One region of the Caldalkalibacillus salinus genome, then DNA from elsewhere that is predicted to be linked to it. Evidence: a T-box and tRNA genes for the amino acid it is inferred to sense, from the RefSeq annotation. Region 1 holds a T-box; the other holds one or more tRNA genes.
The links. A T-box is a leader RNA that pairs with one kind of tRNA and senses whether it is charged. The one in region 1 lies ahead of tyrS (tyrosine--tRNA ligase), so its partner is inferred to be a tRNA-Tyr.
Positions count from the first base shown of each region.

Region 2: it has a tRNA-Tyr gene. The T-box ahead of tyrS (tyrosine--tRNA ligase) is inferred to sense a tRNA for this amino acid. The anticodon was not compared.

Region 1 is NZ_JAERVL010000004.1:238,549-255,018, forward strand. It holds gene JKM87_RS04875 (cell division protein FtsA) at 1-221, opposite strand, end outside; gene JKM87_RS04880 (bifunctional 3-deoxy-7-phosphoheptulonate synthase/chorismate mutase) at 559-1,647, shown strand; gene JKM87_RS04885 (hypothetical protein) at 1,875-2,159, shown strand; gene ccpA (catabolite control protein A) at 2,376-3,383, shown strand; gene JKM87_RS04895 (5'-methylthioadenosine/adenosylhomocysteine nucleosidase) at 3,424-4,137, shown strand; gene JKM87_RS04900 (transglycosylase domain-containing protein) at 4,301-7,597, opposite strand; T-box leader at 7,820-8,060, shown strand; gene tyrS (tyrosine--tRNA ligase) at 8,153-9,394, shown strand; gene JKM87_RS04910 (hypothetical protein) at 9,429-9,638, opposite strand; gene rpsD (30S ribosomal protein S4) at 9,832-10,434, opposite strand; gene JKM87_RS04920 (YcdB/YcdC domain-containing protein) at 10,726-12,984, opposite strand; gene JKM87_RS04925 (acyclic terpene utilization AtuA family protein) at 13,223-14,590, shown strand; gene JKM87_RS04930 (AtuA-related protein) at 14,593-14,961, shown strand; gene JKM87_RS04935 (class I SAM-dependent DNA methyltransferase) at 15,119-15,763, shown strand; gene refZ (forespore capture DNA-binding protein RefZ) at 15,854-16,470, shown strand, end outside.
Region 2 is NZ_JAERVL010000028.1:63,544-80,013, reverse strand. It holds gene glmS (glutamine--fructose-6-phosphate transaminase (isomerizing)) at 1-1,226, opposite strand, end outside; gene glmM (phosphoglucosamine mutase) at 1,678-3,027, opposite strand; gene JKM87_RS15560 (CdaR family protein) at 3,033-4,292, opposite strand; gene cdaA (diadenylate cyclase CdaA) at 4,285-5,103, opposite strand; gene JKM87_RS15550 (zf-HC2 domain-containing protein) at 5,249-5,887, opposite strand; gene sigW (RNA polymerase sigma factor SigW) at 5,926-6,495, opposite strand; gene rocF (arginase) at 6,964-7,863, opposite strand; tRNA gene JKM87_RS15535 (tRNA-Lys) at 8,510-8,585, opposite strand; tRNA gene JKM87_RS15530 (tRNA-Tyr) at 8,590-8,674, opposite strand; gene JKM87_RS15525 (hypothetical protein) at 8,969-9,238, opposite strand; gene JKM87_RS15520 (DUF4188 domain-containing protein) at 9,483-9,989, opposite strand; gene JKM87_RS15515 (O-methyltransferase) at 10,066-10,737, opposite strand; gene JKM87_RS15510 (AbgT family transporter) at 11,065-12,588, opposite strand; gene JKM87_RS15505 (hypothetical protein) at 13,395-13,820, shown strand; tRNA gene JKM87_RS15500 (tRNA-Thr) at 14,317-14,392, opposite strand; tRNA gene JKM87_RS15495 (tRNA-Asn) at 14,394-14,468, opposite strand; gene JKM87_RS15490 (hypothetical protein) at 14,670-14,894, opposite strand; gene JKM87_RS15485 (stage II sporulation protein M) at 15,035-15,706, opposite strand; gene pdaB (polysaccharide deacetylase family sporulation protein PdaB) at 15,801-16,470, shown strand, end outside.

The DNA of each region.
Region 1 (16,470 bases):
GGGCCGTGGTTGACTTCAAGCGCTTCTTTGACTTGTTGTATGACGGCAGCCACAGCCAAGACATCGTGAATCTGTCCGTCAACCATTGAACGTTCTCTGTGCTCCCGGAATACATAATCTACGACACTATAACGATCACCATGTTGTTGCAGAATGATGCCGACAACACTACGGGTACCGATATCTAAAGCGAATATGTTATTGGTTTGTTCCTCACTCATGATTTAGCCACTCCTTAATCCAACATTCGACATCCTTAGAGTATCATTCGACTTTTTTTTCAAAAAACCTTTCTTCATAGAAAAAAATCTATGCATAAGGGTACAAATTTAATAAAAAGGGTTGCGTTTGAGGGGCATTATCTATAATAATAGAGGAAATAAATACTTTAACGATTTTATGCTTTTATGCGCTAAAATATTAAACGAAAAGATCGTACTAAAAAGCCTAAAAAAGCGCTTGAAAAAGCATATGGATCGTGATACATTGTCTAGTAATATTTTTAGTAAGATATTGACATTAAGATCACCTTTTAAAGAAGAAGAGGAGAGTGGAGAGATGAGTAACGAACAGTTAGACACGTTGAGAGACCAGTTAGATGAGATTAACCTTAAGATGCTTGAGCTGATTAATGAAAGAGGGAAAATTGTTAAAGAAATTGGTCAAGTGAAGCGTAAGTCTGGTATTAACCGCTTCGATCCAGTAAGAGAGAGAAAAATGCTCGATCTACTTGCCGCTAATAATGAAGGGCCTTTTGAGACAGGAACCATTCAACATTTGTTCAAACAAATATTCAAGGCTTCATTAGAGCTTCAAGAGGACGATCATCGTAAGGCCCTACTAGTGAGTCGTAAAAAACAAGCGGATGATACTGTGGTAGAGGTCAAAGGGGCCAAAATAGGAGGCTCCGAACCGATTTTAGTTGCAGGCCCTTGTTCCGTAGAGAGCTACGATCAGGTAAAAGCGGTGGCTGATAATCATACTGCACATGGATTGAAATTGCTTCGTGGTGGCGCGTTTAAACCGCGAACGTCCCCATACGATTTCCAAGGTCTTGGAGTAGAAGGGTTAGAAATTTTAAAACGCATTGGTGATGAGAATAATTTAGGTGTCATCAGTGAGATCGTTGATCCGAAAGATATCCCTTTAGCCACTAAATACGTGGATGTTATACAAATTGGAGCAAGAAACATGCAGAACTTCGAATTACTAAAAGCAGCAGGTTCTGTCGATCACCCTGTTCTTCTTAAGAGGGGGATGTCAGCCACAATAGAAGAGTTTATCTTAGCAGCTGAGTATATCGTGTCCAAAGGTAACACTAAGGTGATTCTATGTGAAAGAGGTATTCGAACTTACGAGAAAGCCACACGTAATACTTTAGATATCTCATCTGTACCGATATTAAAGCAAGAGACGCACCTACCTGTATTAGTTGATGTGACGCACTCAACCGGACGTAAGGATATCATCCCTCAAACGGCCAAAGCAGCGCTCGCAATCGGTGCGGACGGTGTTATGGTAGAGGTACATCCTGATCCAGCGGTGGCATTGTCAGATGCGGGACAGCAACTTAATATTGATCAATTTAACGATTTTCTGGATACTTTAAAAGGGTCAGGGTTACTTAAAAATAAAGTTTCAGTATAGGTCTAACGCTTTTTGAACAAACGTATAACCTACTCAAACATTGGGTGCTTTTGGTTGCATAACCATTCACATCCATGGGTATATTATACTTACTGTTTTAGACTCATGACAACGAAGAAAAACAACTTACAGGTAAAGTGTTGAGCTACGCCATTTTGTTGACGTGCAAATGAAAAAAGAGTAATGTGGAGGGGAGACAACTTTTTTAGAGATTAAGGTGAGTAATCATGGACATGATAATGTTAGTTTTGGGTTTGGCTATTTTCACCATGTTAATCAATGTTCCACTAGGGATGTGGAGGGAATCTGTGCGCAAGTTCTCCCCTTCATGGTTTATTGCCGTTCATGCTTCTGTCCCTCTGGTCATTGCGTTACGCATATGGCTTGATGTGACGAATTGGGCTATCCCTTTTTTGATTGGGATTGCGATTCTGGGGCAGTTTATAGGCTCAAGAGTGTATCGTCACAAAAATGCTGTGCATAAAGTGAAAAAGGTCAGTGATAAAACATAAACAAAACCAAAGGCTCCGAGATAAAGGGGCCTTTGGTTTTGTCTCGTTTGAGTATATTTCCTCACAGCGTGTGGACACTATAAAAGATCATTGTCGAATTATGAAATTCTTGTGAAATAAATTGCGGTATCATGCGAATTATCGTATCATTACATTAATCATGAAAACTTATGAAAACCAAAAGATGTAAATGGATAGATCGGAGGCTAATGTAAGATGAATATTACGATTTACGATGTTGCCAGAGAGGCAGGCGTGTCCATGGCAACTGTTTCTAGAGTGGTTAACGGAAACCCCAACGTGAAACCAGCAACAAGAAAAAAAGTAATGGAAGCCATACAACGTTTAGGATATAGACCGAATGCTGTGGCTCGAGGTCTAGCTAGTAAACGAACGACCACAGTAGGGGTCATTATCCCTGATATCTCTAGTCATTTCTATGCCGAATTAGCGAGAGGGATAGAAGATATCGCCAATATGTATAAATACAACATTATTCTATGTAATTCCGACCAAAAGATGGATAAGGAAATTCACTTAGTGAATACATTGTTAGAGAAACAAGTGGATGGACTCCTGTTTATGGGAAGTCAAATTACCGAGGAACATAAGCAAGTCTTTACCACAGCTTCAGTTCCTATTATCTTATCGGCAACAAGAGATACAGAGTCAGAGTTACCATCAGTCAACATTGATTACTACCAAGCGACTTACGATGCCACAACGGCATTAATTGAACGGGGCCATAAGTCTATTGGGTACATCTCAGGTCCGTTAGAAGACCCACTAGCGGGTCAACTGCGTTTAGAAGGTCATAAAAAAGCACTTGCTGACGCTAATATTGAGTGGAATGAGTCTTACTTACAAATAGGAAACTATAGATATGATAGTGGTCTGAACGCTATGACACATTATTTAAACATGGCAGACAGACCTACAGCAGTCATGGCTATGAGTGATGAGATGGCGGTGGGTGCCATTCATTCTTGTCAGGATAACGGTGTTCATATACCAGAGGATATTGAAATTATCGGTTTCGATAATACACGCCTTTGTACAATGGTTAGACCAACACTCAGTAGTGTCGTACAACCGATGTATGACATCGGGGCCGTATCAATGCGCTTGCTAACGAAGTATATGAATAAAGAAAAGGTCGATGATCATCTCGTGATCTTGCCACATCGTATTGAAGAAAGAGGGTCAACAAGACACGTGGGGTGAATCACAAATACATCGATGATTTAATAACAGTAGGAGGCGTGTGGCATTGAGGCGTATTGGCATTATAGGAGCTATGGACGAAGAAATAGCCTTGTTTCTAAGTCATATCAGGGATGTAAAGGAAGAAAACAAGGCTGGTATTACTTATTTTTTTGGTACGTTACATGGACATGCTATCGTGCTATGTAAATCCGGAGTGGGTAAGGTGAACGCCAGTATTTGTACACAACAAATGATTGATTTGTACAGCGTTGATCGCATCATCTTCACTGGCGTGGCTGGTGGCGTTGACCCACAACTAGATATAGGGGATATCGTCGTCTCTACTGATTGTTTACAGCACGATATTGACGCAACAGCTTTAAGTGCTCTTGATATAGAACGAGGGCAAATTCCTTTTGCAGAGACATCTATTTTTCAGGCTAATGAGCAACTCGTCGGACTTGCACTACAAAGTGGTCAGCAGTTTACTGATGTTAAAGTAACAAAAGGTCGTGTACTCTCTGGGGACCAGTTCATTGCTAATGCAGAAGACGTACAAGACTTGCGTCATACTTTTCAAGGGGCGTGTGTTGAGATGGAGGGAGCTGCAGTGGGACATGTCTGTCATGCTAATGATGTTCCGTTTGTCATCATTCGATCTTTGTCTGATAAAGCAGACGGGTCAGCAGATGTGAATTTCATGTCGTTTACCAAGCTAGCTTCTGAGCGTTCTTTTGAGATGGTTAACCGTATGTTAAAGGGCTTAGACTAAGGGTGCCAGGTCATTGGCGACAAAGCAACATGATAAAATGAGTTATATAAAAGCCATATAGAAAAAGAGCGACTGTGTTTTACAGTCGCTCTTTTTTAGCTCTACAAGACTCATTCGTGTCATCGTCGTTTGATTACTCGTAAGTCTATAAGCATTTAAAGTGTTAGTTATTTTTTTGTCGACCAGGTGCTTGGTCGGAGTTTCCTCTGCTACTCGTCTCTTTTTCCTCAGTTTCTCCTTCTGAGTCATCGTTTGTACCCTCTTCCGTTTCTGTTTCTTGATCTGAACCGGAACCTTCTTCTCCTTCTTCCTCTGATTGATCGTCTTCTTGAGGGCCATTGCCATTATTGCCATTACCGTTCTGATTTGGCTCTTCTTCGTCGGTGCTATCCTGATTACCAAGGTTCATCTGTACAATATTACTTGGCTCAGATTCTCCATCTTCGTTCGTAGCCGTTACGTAATAGGAGTACTGACCAGCACCGTCAAGAACGGAATGGGTATAGCTCGTATCACTCGTTGTGGTCAATTGTTTATATCCACTTTCAGAATCTTGACTATAGTAAATTGTATAGTGCAGCACGTTATCAGATTCCGCATTTGCATTCCAAGTTAACTCTACACCTAAAAGATTGCCACTTCCACTTAATCCACTAGGTGCTGAAGGACCCGGAGGTGTGAAGAAGGAATCAGGTTCAGAGAAATTACTTGTCACGATTTGAGAAGGGTCAGATTCATTACCAGATATATCGACTGCTGTTACACGGTAAGCGTAGGATGCTTCTCGGCTTGACCCCGTATCCAAATATGTTTTCTCACTAGAGTCTGGCACACTTCCAATGTGTACAAATTCACCGTCCTGGGTCGCTCTATATATTCTGTATCCAGCAATATCGTTGTCTCCAACCGGCTGCCAAACAATATTGAGGCCATCGGAACTCCGGAAGACGGTGTCGACGCCTTGAGGCACATCTGGACGTTTGCCGTTATCTTCTCGAGGATCTTCTTCTTCCGGTGCTGTGATAGACCAATCCTGAGGTAGGTAACGCGCACGTTGTGATTGATATTTAGCTGGGATATCTAATGGTTCTCGCTCAACAAATAATCCTGTAGAGACAAAATCATCCGGTGTTTCATCATGTGCCAGATATTGTTTGCCGTTGACAGTAATGACCCGTCCCTGTATGACCTTATCGTCGACCTGAGTTGGGACATGCTGTCTGTTGAAGTAATCTGTCACAAGGTAGCCTGCTTGTCTGCAGAGTTTAGAAGGCAGCATACCTGATTTAGAGCAGACCGTTGCAGTGACAATATTATTCGGTTCATTAAAACGTGCTTCAGCATTGACATATTCAGGTCGTAATTCCTGTACCTTTTTCATGAGGTTTACCCATAGATTTTGCGTCCGTGGTGAATAGTTGCCTTGTAAAGTTTCACGCTTATCATACCCTGTCCAAACGCCCATGGATACGTTCGGTGTATAACCGATAAACCAGTAGTCATATTTATCGTTCGTTGTACCCGTCTTACCTGCGATATCTAAACCAGATCCCATGCCTCGACGTACACGTGAAGCGGTACCTTCATTGACGACTGTACGTAGCATATCATTCATTAGAAAAGCCGTTTGTTCTGAAAACACTTGTTTTGGTTGCGGATCATGATGATAGACAACTTCTCCATCGAAAGTTTCTATTCTTTCGATCAAATACGAGTCATGGTACACCCCATTATTAGCAAAGGTAGCAAACGCATTGGTATTCTCTTCAACAGTCATGCCGTACGTCATGCCGCCAATGGCTACTGAAGGTGCATGATAGTCATTCTCATGGATTGTCGTAATACCCATCTGCTTCAAATAATCAAACGGGACTTCTTCACCGGCTTCTTCTTGGACCTTAAGGAATGATCGAATCGCTGGTAGGTTATAAGACTGTTCGAGTGCTTTTCTCGTTGTGACTAACCCTTGATAGCGATTGTTCCAGTTACGAGGCACCCAGTAATCGCCTGAACCATCTAAACGGAAGATAGGTGCATCGTCTACAGGTGTAGCAGGCTGTAGAAGACCGAGCTCAACAGCTGGCGCGTAATCTAATAATGGTTTAATAGAGGAACCCGGTTGTCTTGGTTCATCATTGAGGTTATATTCCATTTCATTGAAATCACGTCCCTCAATCATCGCAATGATAGCGCCAGTAGAGTTATCTAAGAGTGTTACAGCCGTTTGCTCTAGGTAACCGATTTCCCGTTCTTCTCCCGTTTCTTCGTCAACAACCGTATAAGTATGTTCTCTGCTTCGTGGTCCGAAAAGCTCATCATTCTTGGCTATTTCATGAAAAGCTTCATACAATTCTCGGTCTATTGTCGTATAAACCTTATACCCACCTCTAGAAAGTTGGCGGCGTGCCATTTCACGGTATTCGTCAAGTTCTTCATCTGTTAGCTCATCCTTATCGATCTCAAGATCCTCAAGTATTTGTTTCAATAATATGTTATTGGCACGTTGTTCGATCTCAAACGTGAGAAACGGATAGTTTTCAACGATACTTTTCGTTGGTTGCGCTAGGCTCTCTCTAATATCAAACGATTTTGCTTCCTCATATTCGGCTTGTGTAATAAATTGCGTTTCTATCATACGGTTCAAAACGACATTCATTCGTTTAAGCCCAGTTTCCAGTTTTTCTTCATTGACGGCCCCACTTCTGGTAAATGGCGTGTACCGCCCAGGACTTTGGATCATACCTGCAAGATAAGCCGATTGAGCAATGTTAAGATCCTTCACGCTGACACCGAAGATACCCTCAGCAGCCGCTTGTACACCTTCAACGTTAGAGCCGTTAGCGTTGTATCCCATATAGACAATGTTCATATAAGCCTCTAGGATTTCGTTCTTATTAAACATACGCTCTACTCTCATGGCGAGGAGCATCTCTTTAAACTTTCGGTCAAATGTTCTTTCTGGTGTAAGTACTTGGTTCTTCACAAGCTGTTGTGTGATAGTACTCCCACCGCTACCTGCACCCATTTCAGTAAACTGTTCAATAGCAGCTCTCGTTACGGCTTTGAAGTTAACGCCAGTATGATCATAGAAGACATGATCTTCCGTAGCCAGAATAGCATCAATCAGATGTGGTGAGACTTCTTCGAGTGTCACAGGCTGCGATACATCAGACGTGCGTAGATTGCCGATAAATTCATTATTACGGAAATAAGCTTCACCCGTTTGATTATAATTGTGGATGAGTTCGTAAATTTCATCATATTCGCGTACAGGCTCGTCCTGTACATGAGCAGCAAAGAAACCGGCAGCCGCTGCTCCAGCGAAGAGTGTGCCCATTAATCCGAGGACAATGAAAACTTGTATGACAATCCACATGGCCTTAATAAAGGTCAGGAAACGATTTTTTTTACGTTTTTGTTTTTTTGTCGTATTTTTGTTCTCGGAGTTCTTTTTAACCATATTCCTATCCCCCCTAGGTAACAGGATTATTATAGCATATGTGTTTGTATAAATACATTTCAACATATAATGACGTTGCACGTCTCAAAAAGTTGTAGAATATTGACATGCTATAGTCAAAATGTTTATGATATTAATATTGAAAAGAGAATCTATACTATTATTCGTTAGCCGTCGGCAAATATGACCGGCTCATTGCTCTTTTGCAACTAAAATTCTATATCAGTTACGATGAATGATGAAAGTAGACGTTCTTCTCGCTTTTCAGAGAGTCGATGGGTGGTGTGAATCGATACAGAAGAAACGGTTGAATTACCATCAGGAGTAATCATGGTGAAAACATTTGCTTACACTTAAACATTAGCCATGATCGGTTAAACCGTTATCTTATATTGAGTGAGAAAGTCTGTCTTTTATAGGCACTTTCTAATTAGGGTGGTACCGCGATGATTTCGTCCCTTCTTTCTGAAGGGGCGTTTTTTATATTTTATAACACGAGTGTCATAGTTTGTACATCTAAAATAACACGATAGAATAATAAAGGAGGAAGTTTAAATGAGTGAAAGTATTCAACTAACCACAGAGCAGCAACAGGAAGTGAACCGTCAGTTTCAGACGTTAAAAAGAGGCGTTGTCGAAATCGTTCCTGAGGAAGAGCTGAAAAATAAACTTGCTAAATCAGTAGCCACAGGAGAACCTCTAAAGGTGAAACTAGGCCTAGACCCCACCGCACCAGATATTCACATCGGTCATACGGTCGTCATTAATAAACTGAGACAATTCCAAGACTTTGGTCACCGTGTACAATTGCTGATAGGGGATTTTACTGCCCAGGTTGGTGATCCCACTGGGAAATCAGAAACGAGAAAACAGCTCACACCAGAAGAGGTTGAAGAAAACGCCAAGACCTACATCCGCCAATACGGAAAAATATTAGATATGTCTAAGACCGATCTTGTGTATAACAGCAAGTGGCTGTCTGAGTTGAAGTTCGCCGATGTATTAGAGCTAGCTGGTACGATTACAGTTGCTAGAATGCTCGAGCGAGATGACTTTGAGAAGCGCTATACATCAGGGCAAGCGATTAGCGTGCACGAATTCTTCTACCCGTTAATGCAAGGGTATGACTCTGTCGCCTTAGAATCAGATATAGAATTAGGCGGTACAGATCAGAAGTTTAACTTGCTCATGGGGCGTCATCTGCAAGAGAAATTTGGAAAACCAATGCAGGTGGCAATGACAACACCGTTACTTGAAGGATTGGACGGTGTGAAGAAAATGAGTAAAAGTCTTAACAACTACATCGGTATAGACGAAGCGCCTCAAGAAATGTACGGCAAGGCGATGTCCATACCAGATGATCTGATGTTAAAATACTATGAACTCACAACGCGTGCGACGAGTGAGGAATTATCAGCGCTTGAGTCTGATTTGGAAGAAGGAACCGTCCATCCGAGAGATGCCAAAATGCGTTTAGCTTATACCCTTGTTGAAATGTATCACAGCAAAGAAGAGGCTGAGAAAGCAGAGGCTCACTTCAAGACGGTGTTCCAAAAACGTTCACTACCAACGGATATACCGGAGCAAGCATGGACAGGTGAACCAACAGTCACAATTGTTGACCTCATCTCTCAATTTGGCATGGTCCCTTCTAAAGGTGAAGGAAGAAGAATGGTCCAACAGGGAGCCGTTAAAGTAAATGAAGAAAAGGTGGAAGACATTAAAGCAGAAATTACGCCTGTGCCCGGCATGATTGTCCAAGTAGGGAAAAGGAAATTCGTCAAAGTGAGTGAGTAAATAAAAAACCTGAACGCCTTGATAAACAAGATGTTCAGGTTTTTTTAATACCCTTACCTAATTTCCAACTAAAATAACTTATAACTGTTGCTAAAATTATAGGAATCCAAGGACTTCTTGCTTCGAAAATTATGCCATCAGGTTTTACTTCTCTATAATAGAAGGTCATGAGCCAATCTATATTAAACACTTCTCCAATAAAAGAGAAAAACAGAAAAGCCAAAAAGAAACTAAGAATAGACATATAATATGGCATATATTTCATAAGTGTAGACACCCCTTCTTTTCTATATTTCACCATACTATAAAATTAACACGACATAAATTAACAATCTTTAAGTAAATAGCCTTTTCAAAATGACATTGGCTAATGGATAACAAAAAAGGTCGGAGATTTCTCCGACCTTTTTGACGTCCAATTTATTCGTGGTAATTGATTAACGAGAGTAGAACTCAACGATAAGAGATTCTGTAATCTCAGCAGGTAGTTCACTGCGCTCTGGTAGGCGAGTGTAAGTACCTTCAAGGCTATTCTCGTCTAGAGAAAGATATTCTGGTAAATGGTTACGGCTTTCTAGTGCATCCTTAACCACGTCTAAGTTTCTAGACTTTTCACGAAGTCCAATAACATCTCCGACTTTGACACGGTAGGAAGGGATGTCTACTTTTTTACCGTTAACAGTGATGTGACCGTGGTTCACAAGCTGACGAGCAGCACGACGCGTACGGCCAAATCCTAAACGATAAACAAGGTTGTCTAGGCGAGATTCAAGAAGGATCATGAAGTTCTCACCAATAACGCCAGGCATTTTACCAGCGTCATCGAATAGACGACGGAATTGACGTTCGTTCAAACCGTACATATGACGTAGCTTCTGTTTCTCCTGAAGCTGAATCCCATATTCGCTAAGTTTTTTACGTTGTGTTGGACCGTGTTGTCCTGGAGCGTAAGGACGCTTCGCTAATTCTTTACCAGTACCGCTTAGGGAAATACCTAAACGACGACTTATTTTCCAAGTTGGACCTGTGTATCGAGCCATTTAAGAACTCTCCTTTCAAATTATGAAGAAATATTCATAAGAAAGGATAACAAGTGGTAATCTCACACATATGCTATTTTGTTTTGTTTAGCACGTTCGCCCTGATAGCGAGAGTTACTAGTGCACCTTTGAATATAACAGCCGCGTTCAAAGGAACAAAATAGTGAGGGTCATATGGTGCTCACCCTAGCTATCTTTTCCTATATCACAAAGAACATTTTATCTCTTTTCTGGGGGCAAAGTCAAGTCATTGCAGGTGTTCATTAACTGACCAAAAGCTGGGCTTATTTTTTATGAAGCAAACTCATGACGTTTTTCTAAGAAACGTTGGAAAACCGTCGCAGCCTCAGCGCGTGTCATCTCTCTCTTCGGTGAGAATTGACCATTTTGTAGGGTGAGGATATCCAGATGAGAGACGATGGCCGCATGACCGGAATGCTCTATAGCTTCATGGTCATGAGCGTCTAAGTTAAAAAGGTCTTTCTGCTGAGCAAGCTTATCATAGCCTAAAGCACGAACCACAAGGACAGCCATATCTTCTCTCGTGAGGACATCTTCAGGGTTAAATTGACGGTCTTCTGGATCTAAGATATTAAGATCAACAGCAGCCTCAACGTATTGGAAGTATCGTGATGATGCGGCGACGTCTTCAAAGCTAGCGTCATGGTTCAGACCATAATGCCCTCTAAATGTCCCTCGGTTCATAGCAAGGATAAGCATCTTGATCATTTCGCCACGTTTAATTTTTTCATTCGGTCGGACGTGCCCGTTTTCATCTGTGTCGATGGCACGGTAATCGTACATCATCATAAGTGCGTCCTCTGCCCAGTGATTATCTATATCCGTTGGTGTGATACGGTTTAAGTTGACCGCTTCACCTGAGTATAACGTATGCCACTCTCCCGTTTCTGCATTTAAGAAAAGGGGTTCTGTATGGTTCGGCAGACGTAGCTCATAGACGAGCTTAGCTTCATGTACATCCTTGGTGTAGTCTCGGTCAGCTTGATATTGCAATGTGATGTTGGATTGTTCAAGGATTTCATTCAACGCTTCTTCCTGCTCAATGACTTGATCGGGTTTAGGAAGTGATTGAGCAGGCATTCTTGGTGCACTAAAGTTAACGATGTCACCGGTGTACTGATTGATCGTCACTGATGTAGGGTGATTTCCGATGAGGACATCATTTTCTTTTGCGATCAATCTCACATGAGCAAGTGGCCCTTGATCATTTCGTTGAAGGCTGCCATCAATATAAAACGTACTGTGGGCTGTTTCCGGCGATAACTTTGCAGTCGTACTGATCACTTTATTAATCAGCTCTTCATCGGATAGCGATTGCTGAGCCTCATCTTGGTCCGTTTCAATGTCACGGCTACTTTCATTTAAAAAGTCATAGATTTTTCCTGTATGTGTATCTACGGACACGTATCCCCAGTAATGTTGACCTTCTTCTTGGTTTTGTGGCTCGAACTGAAAATTCCATACACTTCGCCCGTTATAATCGTTAGAAGAATAGCTGCTAGAAGACACTTTCACCGCCGACTCATCGATAGGTGTGACTTCAAGAACGTGTTGAAGTGCTTCTTCCTCCGTTAGCTCTGCACCCCCACTAAAGTGAGCTTCTAAAGGTTCCTCCGAAATCGGGACATAGGTGGGTTCCGTATTATCAATCACATCCAAGCTTTGATTTAATGGCTCTCCAGAACGAGCGTCAACGTAAGAAATACTACTAGGGTGACCTGTGTTCCACCGATAGCTAAGGTAAACGGTGTCATCTTCACTCCGTTCCGGTTCTATATAGTATAATTCCAGCTGGTTAGAACCAAGCGACTGATAAGTATCGATGACGTTTTCTTCTACAATTTCCGCTTCATGCTCGGGGAATTGAACTTTTTCATCCCATTCACTGTATAAGCTGACAACATGACCATCCGTTGTCACTTCAACGGTAATATAGTGTTGAGGAAAAGGGACACCATCGTGCATACGTACATATTGAAAGCGATAAGTGTCAGAGGAATCAATGATCGGGAGGTCCTCCTCAAGCCCGAATGGATCGTAGGTCACAAGACTGCTTTTAGTGGGGAGAACGTCCTCTATAAATGCATTAGAAATGGCTTCTGCTTCCCCTTTAGACACAGTAGGTGGATAGGAAGGGGTCTCTAACTCTCTATCGTAGTGATGAAAGTTCACTAATTCACCTGATAAGGCGTTGAGGGAGACTCTGATTTCTCCGACCATGTTTTCATCCTCTTGTTTTGTGAAGGTCACGTGCCAAGTAGCGACGGTGTTCCATTGGTTAGCTGATTGATATCTCGTATTTTGGACTTCGTACCCACTCGGGATTGAGATAAGCTCCTGTGCTTTGATAACAGCCTGCTCTCTTTCTAAAGCGCCTTCATCAGGTTGCTCATCTATTTCGCTCTGAATGTTAAGGTACATTTGCTTCTGTTTTTCGTCAAATGACTGTGCAAATGTTGGCATAGCAGGGAGCGTTACAAGCGTCGTACTTAATGTCATGGCAACAACAGGCTTCACATACCATTTCATAAACTAAAAACCTCCTAGTATTCTACTAAAATTTTATAAAGTTATAACGCAATAAGACTGTTTACATTATGGTAGACATCCTAAAAAGAAAAAAGGTTGCAGCACAAAGTGAAAAATTTTCCTGAAATTAATCAGAAAATTTGATATAATGACATTATGAGCGAGCGTTCAGTCATTAATGTTTGACTTAATTAGAAAGCGCTTACAATTAGAGGAGAATGATGACAGGAGGGATAAGATGAATAAGGTAAGAATTGGCGCTGGCCAAGGGTTTTACGGTGATACAATACACGGAGCTTTAAATATGGCCAAATATGGGGATGTTCAGTACATATGCTTTGATTGTTTAGCTGAATTGACCATGGCCATTTTACAAAAAGACAAATTGAAGGACCCCTCAAGAGGGTATACAAAGGACATTAAAGTCACGGCTAAGACGTTACTGCCTTATGTGAAGGAAAAAGGCATTAAACTGATCACCAACGCAGGGGGAATTAACCCAGAAGGTGCGAGAGATGAGGTTATGCGCATAGCAGAAGACATGGGGATCTCAGGTATTAAGGTGGGGATTGCCAGCGGTGACAACATTTATCCTATCTTAGAAGAACTGCAAAACAAAGGCATATCATTAGAGGATTATGATACGGGTGAACCATTTACCAAGGCGAAGGAAGAGATTCTATTCGCCAGCGCTTACCTCGGTGTTTGGCCCATTGTCAAATGCTTAGAAGAAGGAGCAGATATTGTAATCACAGGGAGAACCACAGATACAGCACAATTCTTAGCCCCATTGATTTACGAATTAGGATGGAAGAAAGACGATTGGGATTTGCTAGGTCAGGGGATCTTACTTGGCCATTTAATGGAATGCTCAGGTCAGGCTACTGGCGGTAACTTCAGTGGGGATTGGTGGAACATCCCTGATATGGAGAACATCGGTTATCCTATCGCCGAAGTATACGAGGATGGGACATCTTATATGACTAAGCCTGAGAACACAGGGGGAAGAGTGTCGGTGGACACGTTAAAGGAGCAGTTTTTATATGAAATCCACGACCCTACACATTATATCACCCCCGACGTGATAGCCGATTTTAGCGGGACCGCCTTTGAACAAGTGGAAGAGAATAAGGTGAAGATATCAGGGGTTAAGGGAAAACCGAAGCCTGACACACTGAAAGCGATCATGGGGTATTCAAACGGATATATGGGGCAGGGATTAATCGGTTACTCCTGGCCGGACGCTTTACAAAAAGCGAGAAAGGCGGACGAGATTGTACGCAAGCAAATATCTCTATATGACATGAACGTGAAAGACATCCACACCGAATTTATTGGATATAACTCCATCCACGGGCCATTGGCTACACCCGTAGATGAGGATAACCTCAATGAAATATATTTGCGAGTAGCCGTTCATACGGAGACAAAGGAAGAAGCGTCTCAATTCGGCAGGCTCTTCCCGCCATTAGCCTTGAACGGACCCCCGTTTGTGGGAGGGCTCGCCAATATGTTTTCAGTAAGACAACTATTGGGCTTATGGTCTGTGTTAATACCGAGGGAAGAAATAGAAGATAGAGTCACAACAGACGTGAAGGAGGTTTAACTGTGGCCAAAGTACAATTACGTTACGTTGCACAAGCACGTTCAGGAGACAAGGGTAACACTTGTGACTTAGGATTATTTGCCAGAACACCGGAAATGTATGAAGTATTCAAACAAGAAGTGACGTCAGAAAGGGTCAAAGCTCACTTCAAGGATATCGTTGGAGGCAGAGTGGAACGCTATGAAGTGGATAATATCTACGGGCTAAAGTTTGTCCTCGAAGATGCACTGGGGGGCGGGGCGCCATCCTCTCTCAGAACGGATAACTTAGGTAAATCCTTTGGTTCTAACCTGCTTCGCATGGAGATTGATGTACCTGATCATTTGTTAAATGAAGCACACTGTGTGAGGCAACCCCCGGCTGTTTCTTAAAGCTATTATTCTTCTCATGTCATTTAAATATTTTTCCCAAAGCAGACACAAACGTCTGCTTTTTTTTGCCCATAATAATGACAAACGCATCCCATATTGTGTATCATATAAATACATAAAATCATATCAATTTACTATGGATTGAAGGAGGATGGTCATGAAAAACGACTTTAATGAGCTGTTTGACCAGTGGGCACCCGTTTATGATCAGACCGTCCACGATACAACGGGAGAGTATCAGGAAGTCTTTGAAGGATATGAGGATATTCTGAGCCGTGTCGTAGCAGAAATACCAGCAGGAGGCTCAAGAGTTTTAGAATTTGGTGTGGGAACAGGTAACTTATCGGAGAAGATACGAGAGCAAGGCTATGAGTTAATAGGGGTAGAACCGTCAGCCGAAATGCGACGCAAAGTAACAGAGAAGGGGATTCCAATAGATCTAAGGGAGGGGAGTTTCTTAGATATTCCCTTACAAAAGAACGAAAAAGTAGACGCCATTGTGAGCACCTACGCCTTTCATCATCTTACCTTAAAGGAGAAAGAAACCTCCCTGAGTAAAATGAAGGCTTTTCTTAAACCAGGTGGTGTGATTGTTTTTGCTGATACGGTATATCAAAATGAAAATACAAAACAAGACATACTAACAAGGGTCAAGGCCCAGGATAAACCGAACCTTCTCAAAGATTTACAAACGGAGTATTATGAAACGATTGATGACTTACGTACCGAATTTGAGCGTAACGGGTTCAGCGTTACATTCGATCGTTTAAACCGTTTTGTTTGGCTCATCAAAGCATACTAAAGTGAAATATTTATATTTTCAAAAGGAAAATACCCTGCTCGTCACGAAAAAGTTTACAATCAACATGTTTTCGTACGGGAGGGTCTTTTTATGGTGGTCAAAACTTCAATCAGGAAGACGGGAGAACAGAGAAGATCAACTCAAAAAGCCAAAGACAAAATTATCGAAGCAGCAACCGATCTGTTTTACTTTGAGGGGTTTAAATCAACAACCGTACGACAAATTGCTAAGAAAGCTTCAGTCAACCCCGCTCTCGTATCTTATTATTTTGGGAGTAAAAAGGGATTGCTAGAAGCATTGATGGTCAATTTCTATGAATCATACTTTGAGGTTCTCGAATCTCAGAGGAAAATGTTATCGGAGCAGCAAGACGTCCACCACAAGCTGTTATCACTGGTGAACGTTGCCTTTAATTATTTGTTTGAATCGTACAAAATGACACGGTTCATATACAGAGAACTTACTTTAGATTCGATGCTCATACGTGAAGTGATGAGCACCTACATCTCAAAAGAGAAGTATTATTATCTCTCTGTCATGGAGGAAGCATTGGAAAAGGAACAAATCAGCGCAATCGATATAGAAATGGTGGTCCTTCAAATATTAAATATCCTGTACATGCCTTTTTTGCAGCCACAGGTGATACGGGAAGTGTATCATATGGAACCACTTAGCATGACGTTTAAAAAGCGCTACTACGATCAACT
Region 2 (16,470 bases), on a different contig from region 1:
ACAGCAATTTGAGCCGTGTACGCTTTGGTAGAAGCAACTGCAATCTCAGGTCCTGCGTGCGTGAGGAGCTTATAGTCTGCTTCACGGTAGAGCGTACTGCCTTGCACGTTCGTGATCGTCAAGGTACGGTGGCCTTGTTCTTTCACTTGGTTCAGCACACCGCGAGAGTCTGCCGTTTCCCCAGATTGACTAATGAAGATAAATAGAACATCGTCTTCAATAATCGGGTTAGCGTACATATATTCAGAAGCGATATGCACTTCAGTTGGGATACGGGCGATGTTCTCGATAATACTTTTACCGACTAGCCCCGCATGATAACTGGTTCCGCAGGCAACGATGTGTACGCGTCGAGGCACACTGAGTCCATCCAACTCTTTACCGATATTGAGCTGTCCGTCTTCGTCTTGGTATTGACTGATGATGTTACGCATCACGGTCGGTTGTTCATCGATTTCCTTCAGCATGAAGTGGTCGTATTGACCCGTTTCAACGGAGCTGATATCCCAGTCGACGGTGTACGTTTCACGGTCGATGATCTCGCCGTCATAGTTCTTAATCGTTAGAGTGTCACGATCAAAAACGACGTACTCAAGATCTCTAAGTTCCTTGAATTCGTTTGTGACGTGAATCATCGCTGTTGCGTCACTGGCGACCATGTTTTCTCCGTTCTCGGTAATCCCGGCCAAAAGCGGACTCTTGTTCTTCGCCGCATAAATCTTAGACGTGTCTTCACGGTCTATGAGGGCAATCGCGTATGAACCGTCTAGGAGATTGAGTACCTGACGGAACGCGTCTTCTGTTTCGTACCCTTTTTGACTGAAGGCATCGATAAGGTGAACAATAATCTCCGTGTCCGTCTCACTTAAGCGTTCAACCTTCGGCACGTACTGATCCTTCAGCTCTTGATAGTTCTCAATAATCCCGTTATGGACAAGGGTAAATCGACCAGAGTAGCTTTGATGCGGGTGTGCGTTCGTCTGAGTAGGCGCACCGTGCGTGGCCCAACGTGTGTGGCCAATGCCAACGGTCCCTTCGATCTCAACGTCCCCGATTAAGCTTTCTAGTGCTTTGATTTTACCTTTTTCTTTGTATATATTAACGTCCTCGTCATTCACGACACAGATACCTGCGGAGTCATATCCACGATACTCTAAACGTTTCAATCCTGATAATACGACGTCCTTCGCGTTCTTAGCTCCCATATATCCAACAATACCACACATGTTTGCGTTCCTCCTATCGTTGATAGGGGACCGCTCACACTGTAAACATGAGCGCATGGTTCTCTCTATATGATTTACAGGGGATGCGATCCCCTATCATTCCGTTTATTTTAGATTATTTATCATATCATCCGTGTCATGATTTTTGTACCTTAGGGTCACCCCTAGGGTTTGTATCATGACTTGACTGCAGCGGGTTCTGCAGGGAGGCATCCGCCGAATACTCGATAAAACCTCCACCTCGTCAGCTAGGTCTCCTCCTAGCCCTGGCGCTTGAGATATGCAGTTGTTCCCTCGGTCCTCCTCTTCCTTTCTTGAGTCGTAATTCCAATATACCACACTTATTAGGACTTTCGTCAATCCCTTTAATTCTCTGGCGGTACTTGGTACTTTTACAATATGAAAAAAAGGGGTCGCTCGTGACCCCTTTGCGCTAGATAACGACAGACGCTTAATCGTCTAAGCCAAGCTCTTGTTGGACAACGTCAGCGATAGATTGCACCCAACCGTCTAGGCGCACCGCATCTTCTGCTTCAGCCATAACACGGACGAGGGGTTCTGTACCTGACGCACGGACGAGCACGCGTCCTTTACCGTCCATTTCTTTTTCCACTTTTTCAATTTGCGCCTGTACAGCCGTATTTTCCATAACACGATATTTGTCTGTCACTCGGACATTCACCATGGTTTGCGGATAGATGGTGAGATCTTGCACCAGATTGGAGAGTGACTGTCCTGATTCCTTCACCACATTAACGAGCTGTAAGGCGGACAACATGCCATCACCGGTTGTATTGCAGTCTAAGAAGATAATATGTCCAGACTGTTCGCCACCCATGGTATAGCCTTCTTCACGCATTTTTTCCATGACGTAGCGGTCACCTACTTTGGTGGTCTCGACGTTAATCCCTTTCGCCTCCAGCGCTTTGTAAAAGCCGAGGTTGCTCATCACTGTGGCCACAACGGTGTTTTGTTGCAGGTTCCCTTTTTCTTTCAGTGCTAGCGCACAGACGTACATGATCTGGTCCCCGTCGACCACTTCACCGTGTTCATCAACAGCGATTAGGCGGTCTGCATCACCATCGAAAGCGAGACCGAGGTCGGCCCCTTTTTCCTTGACCGTTTCCTGTAGCGCTTCGATGTGTGTGGATCCGACACCTTCATTGATGTTAAAGCCATTAGGGTTGGAACCGATCGTGGTGATTTGGGCACCCAAGTCGCCAAACAACTGCGGCGCCAAGGAAGAAGCCGCACCGTGCGCACAATCTAGCACGATGTGTAAGCCTTCAAAGTCATTTTTTACGGTCGACTTAAGGTAGGAGATGTACTTCTGCCCACCTTCAAAGTAGTCGCTCACATAACCGATCGCTTCTCCTGTTGGGCGTGGGAGTGTATCTTCATTAGCGTCTAAAAGTTGCTCGATCTCTTCTTCTTTTTCATCGAGTAATTTAAATCCGTCTGGCCCGAAAAATTTAATACCATTATCTGCAACCGGGTTATGGGAAGCAGAGATCATGACGCCAGCATGTGCACCTAAAGCTTTCGTTAAGTAAGCCACCCCTGGTGTAGAAATGACACCGAGACGCATCACTTCAATGCCTACTGATAGTAGACCTGCGATTAATGCCCCTTCCAACATCTGTCCAGACACTCTCGTATCTCGACCGATGAGCACTTTAGGGTCTTGGGCTTCCTTGGTTAGTACATGACCTCCACATCGACCGATTTTAAATGCTAATTCAGGCGTTAGCTCAAGATTGGCCACGCCACGGACACCATCTGTTCCAAAATACTTCCCCATGGTAATCACTCTCCTTCTTCTTCCTCGTTCGCTTCAGTTGTTGTACTCATAGAACGTTGAGATTGTATGGTTATATTCACCTGATCCTCTGCTGGGGTTCCTTGTATATATGAGGGGAGATCCACTGCAATATCTACGGTGTGCGCTCCCTGGGATAAATCTGTCACATCAATATAAACGTCTAACTGCTCCTGTTGCAGGTCATTCACCCGCTCCTGGCTCCCTGATAGGACAAGTTCTGATAGTACCTGTTCATCGTCTTCAAAGATAACCTCATATGCTTCATCTAAGCCTCTGACTTGAATAGGAACATCGTTAAAAGTCCGACTAACGGTTGGCCCCACCTCGACCTGGACTTCTACTTCTTGGGGACGTAAGTAAATCCATTGCCTTTCTCGGGGTAGCGTCACATCCTTCGTCGTGGATCCGTCTATTTCGGATAAATCCACCGTCACCGGAATTTCTGATAACGTGTTCAATACATCGAGTGGGGCAGCCACCTCCACACTCTCCCTATTAAGCGCAATACGAGAGAAGCTCAGACCATCTGGTAACGAGTTAACAAGATCTAATCGCAAAGGCACTGTGGTACTTGGACTATGAATAGGCACTTCCACTTCTGCTGTCTCAGGACTGAGCTCTACTTCCAGCACATTACCTTCGCGATCATAAGCTTTCAGTTCGACTTCGTCGTTTAATCGTTCATCTGCATTATCTATATTCAGGTACCCTCGTATGGTTGAAATACGCTCTAAAACTGATACCGGCGCAATCGCGAATACCTCATCCGGTGTGACGGCAGGCTGGCCGACTTCAAATCCTGCCTCGGTCTCGCCGGTAAGCACCAGTTCAACGTTATAGGATTCTAACCCTTTCTCCTCCAATACCACACGGATATGACTCGGAATGAATTCAACCTGAAGTTCATCAGGGAACCCTTCGTGCTGTAAAGGCACGTCATGGGTACCCGCTTCTAGTCCAGATAGATCGGCGTACACACGATAAGGGTCAGTACGAAGTTGGTTAGCAAAGAGTACAGAGCGGCGACCCGTCAGGATCATGCGTACATCCTCTTCAACCTCCGTTAAGGCGTAACGCTCTTCATCGTAAATGACTTCTACGTCCACGTTTTCTACGCTGATTTCATCGTTGTGTTGTTGTCCTGGCACGTGGGGCTGATCAATATTCACAATCATCCACAGCATGACCGCAAGTACAAATGCAATCACGAGCCAGAAGACGTTACTACGAAGTACTTTATCCATTATGTTTCCCCCTTGACCAGAAGGACGGCGCTGCCTTCTGCTGCGGTCGCAGCTCGGTGTCAAGTCGTTCATGGACGTCCTCTGCTGAGAGGTCACGATAAATTTCCCCGTTTTTGGCGATGGATAATTGTCCGGTCTCCTCTGAGACGATCAGCGCGAGACAGTCCGTCATTTCACTGAGTCCGAGGGCGGCCCGGTGTCGTGTGCCCAGCTCTTTACTAATAAAAGGATTCTCTGATAATGGGAGATAGCAGCCGGCTGCTTTTACTTGATCTTTACGTACGATAACGGCCCCATCGTGCAAGGGCGTGTTCGGTATAAAGATATTAATCAGTAGCTCTGAAGAGGCATGACCGTCTATGTTTATCCCTGTCTCAACATAATCGTTGAGGCCCGTTTCCAGTTCATAAACAATGAGCGCCCCTATTCTACGCTTCGCTAGGTACTGGACGGCTTTTACCGTATCTTCAATGACTTTGACGTACTTTTCATCATCGGGATGTGAGGTTCTAGCGAACAGCTTCCCTCTACCGAGCTGCTCTAACGCCCGTCTCAGCTCTGGTTGAAAGATGATCAAAACGGCTAGCACACCGTACGTCATCGTCTGTGTGATAATAAAAGATAGCGTCTTCAAGCCGAAAAAGCTGCTTAATAACCACGCGACGACAATGACGAACAGACCCTTCAAAAGCTGAACGGCTCGTGTCCCCCTGATTAAGGTGATGAGATAGTAAATGACAAGGGTCACGAGTAAAATATCAATAATCTCTATAAAGTATTCCATCATTGTAAGTTCAAACAGCCAGTCCATTCACCATCCCTCTTTCTGCGGAGTGCCATTTACAGTGCTTATCATGATAATTATAGTTTTTGCTATGTATGGCATCTTATCCAATAATGTGCAATAAACGCAAAGATAAGCACGGGTCCCCGTGCTTAAGCCATTCTATCTTATTTTAACTGATTTCATCATCGTTTGGAACCGCCTCTTTTATCCATCGTGTGACATGATGCCACGCCCATTTGATAAACTGGTCAATCTCTTCAACTTCTCCTACGATATGGGCGGTCGAAGAGAGATACACGTGGCCTTCGGTGACAATGATATCTCCTTTTACCTCTCCTCTAACCTCAACGTTACCGTTCCTGACTCTCATATCTCCTGGTACACTAATGCCGTCAGGCACAATGACCTTATTGTCCTCATGCTGTATGATGAGCGCTTCTACATTCGGGGCGGACACCGTGAGCTGTTCTGAGCCATTGGACCAAATGGAGAAGAGACTAGAAGACATCAGCACAAGGAACAAAGTGGCCGCAACGATGAACGGATGCCCTTTTACCCATGATTTGAGTTGGTGTTTGGTGTCCTTCTGTGGCAAACGTGTCATCACATTATCAACGAAGTTAACTGGGGCCTCAACCTTGGAGTCGGAATGACCTTGGAGCAATGTTACCGTTTGTTCCAGTGAGCGCATGTCTTCTCTGCACTCAGGACATTGGTCAATATGCTGGTGCAGCTGTTCTATTTCTGCCTGTGATAAATCTCCGTCAAGATATTCGTGAATCAGCTTTTTAGCATCTTGGCAAGTCATCCCTCACCCTTCCTTTCTCAGTCTACTCATGAAGTTATTCATGTTAGGTTTTGTAACTGTTTTTTTAATGCTTCTCTTCCACGGTGTATTCTCGTTTTGATCGTGGTGACGGGTAAATCTATCACTTCGCTGATTTCTTGTAAACTCAAATCTTGGAGGTATCTTAGGATTATGATGGTTTTGTATTGAGGTGGAAGTTTGTCGATGGCAAGTTGGACTTCCTCCCGCAACTCTAACGTCATCACTTCTTCTTCCGGCGTGTCTGTGGTACTGGCCACTTGGGAGTATAATGCTAACCCTTCTACACCAGCGACCTCTTGATCTAGGGACTGCACATGCTGTTTTCGCTTTCTCAAGTGATCAATACATAGATTTGTAGCAATGCGATAAATCCAAGTTGAAAATTTATGATCATCATTATAGCGATCAAGCTTCGTATAGACTCTAATAAACGTTTCTTGGGCCACATCTTCAGCCTCCGTATGGTTTCCTAGCATACGGTAAGCGAGATGATATATTTTATTTTTATATCGCTCGACGATGGCTCTAAACGCTGTTCGACTCCCAGCGCTAGCCTTTTTTATTAGTTTTCTCTCTGTCCGATCCATTGATCTGTACCTCCGCATAAAGGCGGTTATTATGCTTACGTATGAAGCACACAAAAGTTTCACCTCAACCATTTTAACACAAGCATTTTTATTATTGGGAAAAATATCAAGAAAAAAACAGCCCATCAAAAGGGCTGAGAAGGTCTGTCATTTCGTTAAAGCCTTTTATGATACAATTAAAACGGGTGAAAGGAGGTGAGCTTAATTGGAGCTTTTTGCCTTCATTCTCCTCGTTTTAGGAGTGGCGGAGCGTGTACTTAACATCACAGACAAGACATTAGACATCATAAAAAAGCGTTTCCGTCAGTAAAGAAAGAAGCACTCGTCACTGGTCCTGACGAGTGCTTCTATTAGTTTCATGGGTGAATTTGGTCTGCCTAATGAAACTTTTTGCCTTCTTTAGTGTATGCGTTTCTTAATTTCATTATACACCAAAATTCCCTTTTGTAAACGGATATCAATGTATGATTACAGTAATTTCTCTCCGAATAAAGACCCCATTAGAGCAACGGCGACGTTAGCTGTTTTGTTACGCTCATCTAGTATAGGGTTAACCTCTACAAATTCAGCTGATGTGAGAATGTCTGCTTCTGCTAAAATCTCCATTGCAAGATGGCTCTCACGATACGAAATACCTCCGATCACGGGAGTTCCAACACCCGGGGCATCGCTCGGATCTAGCCCGTCTAAATCAAGACTTAGATGAACACCGTCCGTTCCGTCCGTCACATGGGCGATGGCCTCTTCCATGACGTGTGTCATCCCCAGACGGTCAATTTCGTGCATCGTAAACACTTTCATCCCGCTCTCTCTAATGTACTCCTTCTCACCGGCGTCGAGCTCCCTAGCGCCAATAATCACGACATTCTCAGGCTTGATCTTCGGATTGTAGTCTAAAATGTTTGTCAGTTTCTCATGTCCATTTCCGAGACTGACAGCAAGTGGCATACCGTGGATGTTTCCTGATGGGGACGTATCTCCTGTATTAAGGTCTCCGTGGGCATCGTACCAGATGACCCCTAAATTCTGTTTGTGCTTGGCCACACCTGCTAGTGTTCCGATGGCAATGCTGTGGTCCCCACCAAATACGAGAGGAAAGCGATCTTCAGCCATAATAGCGCTTACTTTTTTGGCCAACTCTTCATTAACAGCAACCACTTCCTCTAAAAATTTTAGATTTTGTTCGTTAGGGATTCGCTTCTCTAGTCTAGGGATATTTAAATCTCCCAAATCGTTAATATGATGACCGAGTCTTTCAAGACGTTTAATGGCATTCGCGTATCGTATGGCACTTGGCCCCATGTCCACGCCTCTGCGTCCTTGTCCTAAGTCCATTGGAACTCCGACAATACTCATATTCTTTTTCATTTTCTCATCCCCCCAATAACGTATAACTCTATTAAAACAGTGATGAGGAAATGACTCAACTCGACAAAAATCTGCATATATATCCACGCACTAAAAAAAACAGCTCCTTAATGGAACTGTCTGTTAAAAGGTGAAAAAACCTTATCTTTACGTCCTATATGTAATGGTGAGCCATGAAGGATTCCGACGCTTTAGCTAGTCTCGCGTCCTTCTTCTATCTATAACATCTATAATCTGCAGCGAGGGAACCGTAGCTGAGAATCCTTTACTTCTATCTGTAATGGTGAGCCATGAAGGAGTCCGACGCTTTAGCTAGTCTCGCGTCCTTCTTCTATCTATAACATCTATAATCTGCAGCGAGGGAACCGTAGCTGAGAATCCTTTACTTCTATCTGTAATGGTGAGCCATGAAGGAGTCCGACGCTTTAGCTAGTCTCGCTTCCTTCTTCTATCTATAACTGTTTCTATCTATAATCTGAAGCGAGGGAACCGTAGGTGAGAATCCTTTACTTCTATATGTAATGGTGAGCCATGAAGGATTCCGACGCTTTAGCTAGTCTCGCTTCCTTCTTCTATCTATAACTGTTTCTATCTATAATCTGAAGCGAGGGAACCGTAGGTGAGAATCCTTTACTTCTATATGTAATGGTGAGCCATGAAGGATTCGAACCTTCGACCCTCTGATTAAAAGTCAGATGCTCTGCCAGCTGAGCTAATGGCTCACAATGGTGGAGGGGGAGAGATTCGAACTCCCGAACCCAGAGGGAGCGGATTTACAGTCCGCCGCGTTTAGCCACTTCGCTACCCCTCCACATATATATCAAGTCGTTTTTGAGTGACATGTAGGCGACAATTCTAGCGATATTAATCTATCGTAACATCAGGCCTATATGGTGTCTCAAAGCGACAACAATCGTGATTATACTCTATATCTAGTAAACTGTAAAGGGTTTATGTTGAATTCGAAATGGTCCGAAAATTAAACCCAAATCTTAAAACTTATTCTGAACTAGGCACGGAAAAAGCCCTATTTGCAAAGTAGGGCTTGCTATGACAAAGACGGTATAACATGGAGCCGATCACCTGTCTCTTTTCCTTTTTTTCTTCAAAAATGCGATGGATGCAGATAAAACATAAGCAAGATAATCCCTAGTCCAATCAAGATAAACAAAACTCTTACTGACCAGAAGGGTAAAAAACGGTGCAGGCCCATGACGATCGACCCTACTAATGCTTTGTTAGGATATTTGCGCCATAGGGTCTCATCTTTGTAATCCAGCTTTTCTAGCTTCTTTTTGTTTATAAAGAAGCCGGTAAATATAAACAACACGCCTATGATGATACTTGCGATAAACAGTGCCCTGATCACATACATGTAAACACTCCCGTTGGTTGAGCCCATTTTTAAAAGATTTTAGATAGACGATAACAATTCATGTTTGCGTATTCTCTTTTAGATTATGCGCTAAATGGCCATTTTTATGATGCCAACTGGAGGAAGTGTTACAAGTTACCCTAACCGTTTATCGGGAACGCATCTCAACGTTTGTTCAAGAGATTAACCGGGATTTTGGAGGCTACCTTCCATTCATTTGCTTTTTTGTTTCCGTAGTAAGGTGCTACTTAGGGTTCTCTGGTGTTTTAACAGCAGGGTTATTATCCCCACCCAGCCTACGCCTTGATGTTTCCCTTCTGCCCACCGCAGGTACATGGTTAGATACCTTACCTAACCCGAATTTGGGCATATTACCATATATACATTCATAATTTTGAGGCTGTACGATATACGTTTCATGGTATATCCCCACTGAGCCGTCCGTTCCTATAGACTGATTAAATTTCTTCCACGCCTCGAGGTGAATGCCCTCTCTCGCATACTTTTCTAACTGCTCATAAGATCGCCAATATTGAAGGAGCGTCGCGCCTCGCCACTGTAGGAAATACTCCGTACCTAAAAAGCCCAAGTCTTCATTGTCATAGAGCTCTTTTATCATCTTCTCCATAGCCCTAAATATCGGAAGCCATTTATGTATGGCTAACAGCTTATTCACTCTCACACCGATTATAAAAATGACAAATTCTCCTTCTATCTCGGCCGTAAACCTTCCCTTGTGAACGGTTGCCATAAGGATCACTTCCTTCAAGTCGTTTCTAACCCTTTATATCTTTTTCATCTTCAACCTCTTATGTCACTGGCAACCCTTAATCCTTGACAACACCCATGACAAATCCGTCATACCCTTTAACACCCACTGTTTGGAGGGCCGTTGTTTCTATGCGAGATTCTTCCGATAGCAAATGGATAAACTGACGTGTACCCTGGATGCTGTCATCATCACTATTGTCCTCAATCACTTTGCCATTACGTACCACATTATCTACTAAAATAACCGTCCCCGGTTTGGATAGTTGTAGTGCCCACTGCAAGTAGTGAGGATTATTCTGTTTATCGGCATCGATAAAGATCATATCGAATGGATTTTTCTCTTGATCTTTCAGCGTTGGCAGTATGTCTAACGCAGGGCCAACCTTGATCTCTATTTTATTTTCTAGACCCGCTAATGTAATGTTTTTCTCCGCCACTTCTGCATGTTTATGCTCGAGTTCAAGGGTTATAAGCTTCCCGTCATGTGGTAAAGCACGGCCAAGCCAGACACTACTGTAACCTCCGAGCGTTCCGATCTCTAGAATATGCTTTGCCCCTTTGAGCTTCGCCAGTAAGTAGAGAAATTTCCCTTGATTAGGAGACACATCAATAGCAGGTAGATTGGCTTCTGCATTAGCGGTCAATATCTTATCCATGACTTCATCATTCTCATGGAGCATCGAACTAAAATAAAGGTCAACATCTTGCCATATGTCAGACTTATTCATACCATTTCCTCCTTCATTTGTGGCTTATTTTACATATAGTTATATTAACCCCTACCTTTAAGATACTAATCTGATTTTTAATTTACCAATAAAAGGATTTACTTTATTATAGCATACTCTATTTTCTAAGAGAGGATGGGCTGAGGGTCGTTAATGTTTAATACACCGTACATCATGCAATTTTGCTGCCCTCTACTCTTATCAAGCTATAAAAAAACCAGCTGGGAATTCCCAACCGGTTAAAAAGGTCGTTATTTTATTTCTTTTGTTAACTTTTCTGCTATCTGCTTTTTTCTATAATCTACTCAGATGTTAAAGGGCTATAAGTTAGTTTTGATAGAAAAGCGGAGATCCTGGACCGAGGTCCCAACCGAAGAACACCCATGCGAATAGCATAATAATCCAAATGATGCTAAAGGCGATAGAGTACGGGATCATAGTGGTAATTAGTGTTCCGATACCCGCTTTCTTATCATACTTCTGAGCGAAAGCAATGACGATCGCAAAGTAAGGCATCAATGGTGTGATAATGTTCGTCGTGGAGTCCGCGATACGATAGGCCACCTGGGTTAATTCTGGGGAGTACCCCAATTGCATCATCATAGGCACGAAAACAGGTGCCATGATGGCCCATTTGGCTGAGGCACTACCGATAAACAGGTTAATAAACCCTGCAACGGCGATAAAGGTTAGAATTAACGGGAAGCCGCCAAATCCAACATTATTGATGAACTCCGCCCCTTTTATGGCTAGAACAATTCCCATATTCGTCTCACCGAAGTAAGCGACGAATTGTCCTGCGGCAAAGGCTAGTACAATATAAGCGCCCATTGTGGCCATTGTTTCTGACATTTGATCGGCGACGTCTTTATCAGACTTAATACTCTTCGTCACAATACCGTATACGATACCTGGGATTAAGAAAGCGATAAAGATAATCGGTACCAGAGAACTAAAGAATGGAGATTGTATAATCTCTCCACCCTCTCCTCTTAGTGGTCCCCATTCAGGCACAATGAGTAGGGCAAGAGCTGCAATTGTCACTAGTACAGAGATACCTGAGGCAATTACACCTTTACGCTCTGCTTGGCTAAGTGTTGTAATCTCGTCTTCTTGGACACCGCCCGTGTATTGACCTAGTCTAGGTTCGACAATCTTATCTGTGACGAAGGTTCCCACAATCGTGAGAATAAACACAGACGTAATCATAAAGTAGTAGTTCATGGCAATGTTCATGCCTTCAGCATAACTAGCGTTACTAGTGGCTGCTGCTTCCATCGTCAGTCCTGCTAGTAAAGGATCTAGCGATGTGATAAACAGGTTCGCACTATATCCTGCAGACACTCCAGCGAATGCTGCCGCAAGTCCCGCTAACGGATGTCGTCCTATAGCTGCAAATAAGACGGCACCTAATGGCGTAAGCACAACGTATCCCGCATCTGCTGCCATACTTGACATAATACCAGCAAACACAAGTGCTGCCGTTAGTAATTGTTTAGGAACGGTTGTTACAAGCCCTCTAAGCATAGCACTAATGAGACCGGAACGTTCGGCAATCCCAATTCCTAGCATCGTCACCAATACAGTGCCGAGTGGCGCAAATCCAGTAAAGTTATCGACTGCACTAGTGAACATATACTGTACGCCGTCAGCTGAAAGTAAGTTTTGAACCGCAATTGTTTCTCCATTATGCTCTACCATCACGTCGAACAGTGCTAAAACCCATGATAAAAGAACCACAAGTCCAGCAAACATGAAGAATAAGGTAATAGGGTGCGGAAGCCTGTTACCGATATATTCGATACGGTCTAAAGTACGATGGATCATACCTTGTTTGTTATTCTCTCTCACGTTTCCCCACGCTCCTCTCTCTTAGTTGACATTGACGCCTTGTGTTATAAGCGTAATTTTTCTGAATATAGACACAAAACAGTGAGAAATGAAAAGCACGGTCCCATAAAGAGAGCCGTGCCCAAATATCAAAATTTGTCGAAAAAATCCATCTTCAGCTATGATACTGGAATTCCAACATAATATCAATAGTTTTTATAAGGAAATTTCAGTCATATTACTCATATAGAAAAATTGAGATACAATAAGGTAACCCCAACTAAACTTAAGATAATAACAGCTAATATACTTTTGTTACTCATACTGACTGCTCCCCTTTCTGAATGCTTTTGTCCACGAAGCCTTGTCAATTATAGAAGATGGGTACCCCAATCTTTCATCCCATGTGCTTTTTTCATAACACCTTGCTAATGTAATAAAAAAAAACGACGGGGTAACTAAATCTTATTAGTCCCCGTCGTTGTACGTTTTATGTATGGAGCTTCCAGTCGGGTTTGAATCGACGACCTCTTCCTTACCATGTGAACCGCGAGCATTTTAATAAATTTTAACTTGCCACATCCACACGAAGCATTCAACTATGCATTTGTCGAATCCTTTAGAGCGAACAAACACTAGTTTTGTATGAAATATAGAGGAATAATCTTTGCCTATGTAGAATGGAACTCATTGGTGAAAGTTAAAAATGTTGAGACATTTTCAATTTATGATGCTGAAACCGGAGAAAATTGTAAGAATGGCTTTGAAGTCAAAGAGTAATACTATTTAAAATAAGAAATTTCAGTGTTATTAGAAAGGGTTTTAAAATGAAAAAAGAAACATTATGGATGGCGATATCTGGAATATTGGTTCTTGTTGTTATTTATCAGTATAATGAGTATAGACATCTAAAAATGAGTTACGAAAGTTATGATATCTCAATGTACCTATATGTTCAAAGACAATTGGAGTACCATTCAGATTTAGTAGATAACGATGATGCAAGGAAAGGACTTATTGAGGTTATGGGACGTACTCATAGTACAGGGGGGAAGCGTTCGTTAATATTATCTTTACTTGCTGCTAAATTAGAAGGTTTAGATGGTAAAGAAATTACACAGGAAACAACAGAGAGATTAGAATCAATAGGTAAGTTAATGGAACCACATTCGTGGGGATTAGGTACCGAAGTAAAATTTGAAATGTCGGATAAAAGGTATCAAGAACTATTGGATGAAATAGAAAAATTATAATTCAATTTTCGCATGGAGAGTAGACTTGTTTGATGACTATGATGTCGTATAAATAATAGACTGTTTAGATACACGTAGTATTTAGATTTATGGGAGTGATAGCAATCGGTAATTATATATTCAGCGGCATCATCTTTCTTGTTATTGGTTTATCTTTTATCATTCCTAGTTTAGTAGGAAATTTAAATACGATAAAACTAATTATAGGGATATTAAATATAATATATGGCATGTACTTAATAACAAGAAAATATTAATAATATACAAAAGCACCCTAACCGGTGCTTTTTCTTCTGCGCCCTTCTGCGCCCAAACGACTTAGTTTGTGGTGGGGGTGGGTGATGATGTAGATAGACCTGCCATTGCTTTGCACACCGAGATTCAGTCGTAATTCGTCAGCATATTTGGACTAGTCAAGGTGTTGGTCAAGACGTTTACACTAAAAAACGACGGTAAGCTAACCGCTTATAACCCCCGTCGTTGTGCGTTTTATGTATGGAGCTTCCAGCCGGGTTTGAACCGACGACCTCTTCCTTACCATGGAAGCGCTCTACCTACTGAGCTATGGAAGCATGGCTCCGCAGGTAGGACTCGAACCTACGACCGATCGGTTAACAGCCGATTGCTCTACCACTGAGCTACTGCGGAATAATGCGTCATCATTGAGTGATAACCAAAATGTATAATGTTGAATCAAATAATGTGTGTGACTGAACGATTAAGTTTCATCTTTTAAAAGACATGTTTTAGTATACAACGGTTAGTGCGTTTTTTCAACTCTTTTCAATGATTTTTCACACTTTAGCGGTGGCAAAATTTATTTACCTTTTACACTAGCTCATACCTTTATCATACCTTGCGAGTGGATTTGGGCAAGATGTACTTTGATAATTCTTTCCCAGATACGAAACGACTATACATTTTAAACACTATTTTATAACGCTCTTCCATCGCTTTTTTGACAATACCATCGATGCGAGGGTCACCTAGGTCTAGTAAGAGTTCTTCAAGTTCCTTCTTAATCAAATACTCCATCTCCTGTGTTTCTTTTCTCGTCAATAGTATTCCAAGCATAATGCCACAAACACCCCTGTCTCAGTATAAAATATAGATCAGTTCAAAACATATCAGCACATAGACACATAGACTTGAAAAAAACCCATGTGTCATATGTTATTTCCTATTTGGGGTGTTTTTATAGCATTAATTTGATATTAATTTTCTGAAGGCATATGGGGTTCAAGTAATCCGGGTGTGATAAAGCCCTCTATGAGGCCAGCGACAAGCAACACGAGTATGAGTATCAAAATGAGAAAAAGGGCCCCCTTCGCTCTGTCAATTAAAACGGGTAAGGTTTGTTCACGCCAGAATGTCCGTACATCGCCACGTTCACTGCTAAATAAGTGGGAAAGAAACTGCCCTTGACCAAATAACCAACCGAGAACGCGTAGGCCAAAGAAGAGTCCTACTCCCCCGGCGATAATAATAGCAGGTAGCTCTAGAACCCCGTGCGGAAGGATACCATACAGGAATAATGTGAGTGGTGATACCCCTTCTTCTGCCGTGAGGCCGAGTATATAACCTACAGCAACCCCATTTACAAACAAGGAACTCAAGGGTATGAAAAACAGGGCCGTTCCAGCGAGCATCATCACGAGTGCAGCCGTTACGTTGTTGGTAAAAATAATCCAGCTCGTGTACAGCGGATCGTCATTGTCTCCTATGATTTCACTTACTTCTTCAAGTTGTTCTAGGACTTGGGCTATCGCCTCTTCAAACACGTGGGGGTAGGTATACCCGGCACACGTGCCAAGGAGCATAAGGAAACCGGAAAAGATAATATAAGACTGACTTTCAGACATGAGTTTTTTTAAGGCTTGTAACATTTATTTATTCACCTCGTGATGATTTGGACATATTTTATGCCTTGTCTACATACACATCATTAGTGATGAAGCATATGGACAGGGGGTGACATGTATGAGCGGATTTTGGACATTTAATCTGCAAAAAATGAAAAAAACGGCCATTTTAGTCGTCGCAGCGCTTTTCACTGCGGGTGTGTTTTATGCTGAACGAGATAGTGTGAGTGTATTCAAGGTCACAGCGGGGGAAAATGATCCCCAAGCCATTTCTAGTGTAGACACCGATGAAAAGAAGGTGGCGCTCACATTTGATATTTCATGGGGCAATGAGCGGCCGGGCCCCATACTAGATGCCCTAGAGCAAAAAGGCGTTAAACAAGCGACATTCTTCCTCTCTTCTCCATGGGCAGAACACCATCCGGAGATTGTGGAGCGTATTAATGAACTAGGTTTCGAAATTGGCTCTCATGGCCATAAACATGTGAACTACAGTCGACTTAAGGACGATGAGATCAGGGAACAAATCTTAAAGTCTCATCGGACACTACAATCGCTTATCAGTGACACGCCAACCTTAATTCGTACGCCGAATGGTGACTTCGATAAACGGGTGTTACGAATTGCCGATGAACTGGGCTATCAAGTGATTCAATGGGATACAGACTCCAAAGACTGGCTCAATCCCGGTGTCGACAAAATCGTAGACAATGTCGTCTCTAATGCTCACCCAGGGGATATTATTCTCTTTCACGCCAGTGACTCCAGTAAACAAACCCATGAGGCAC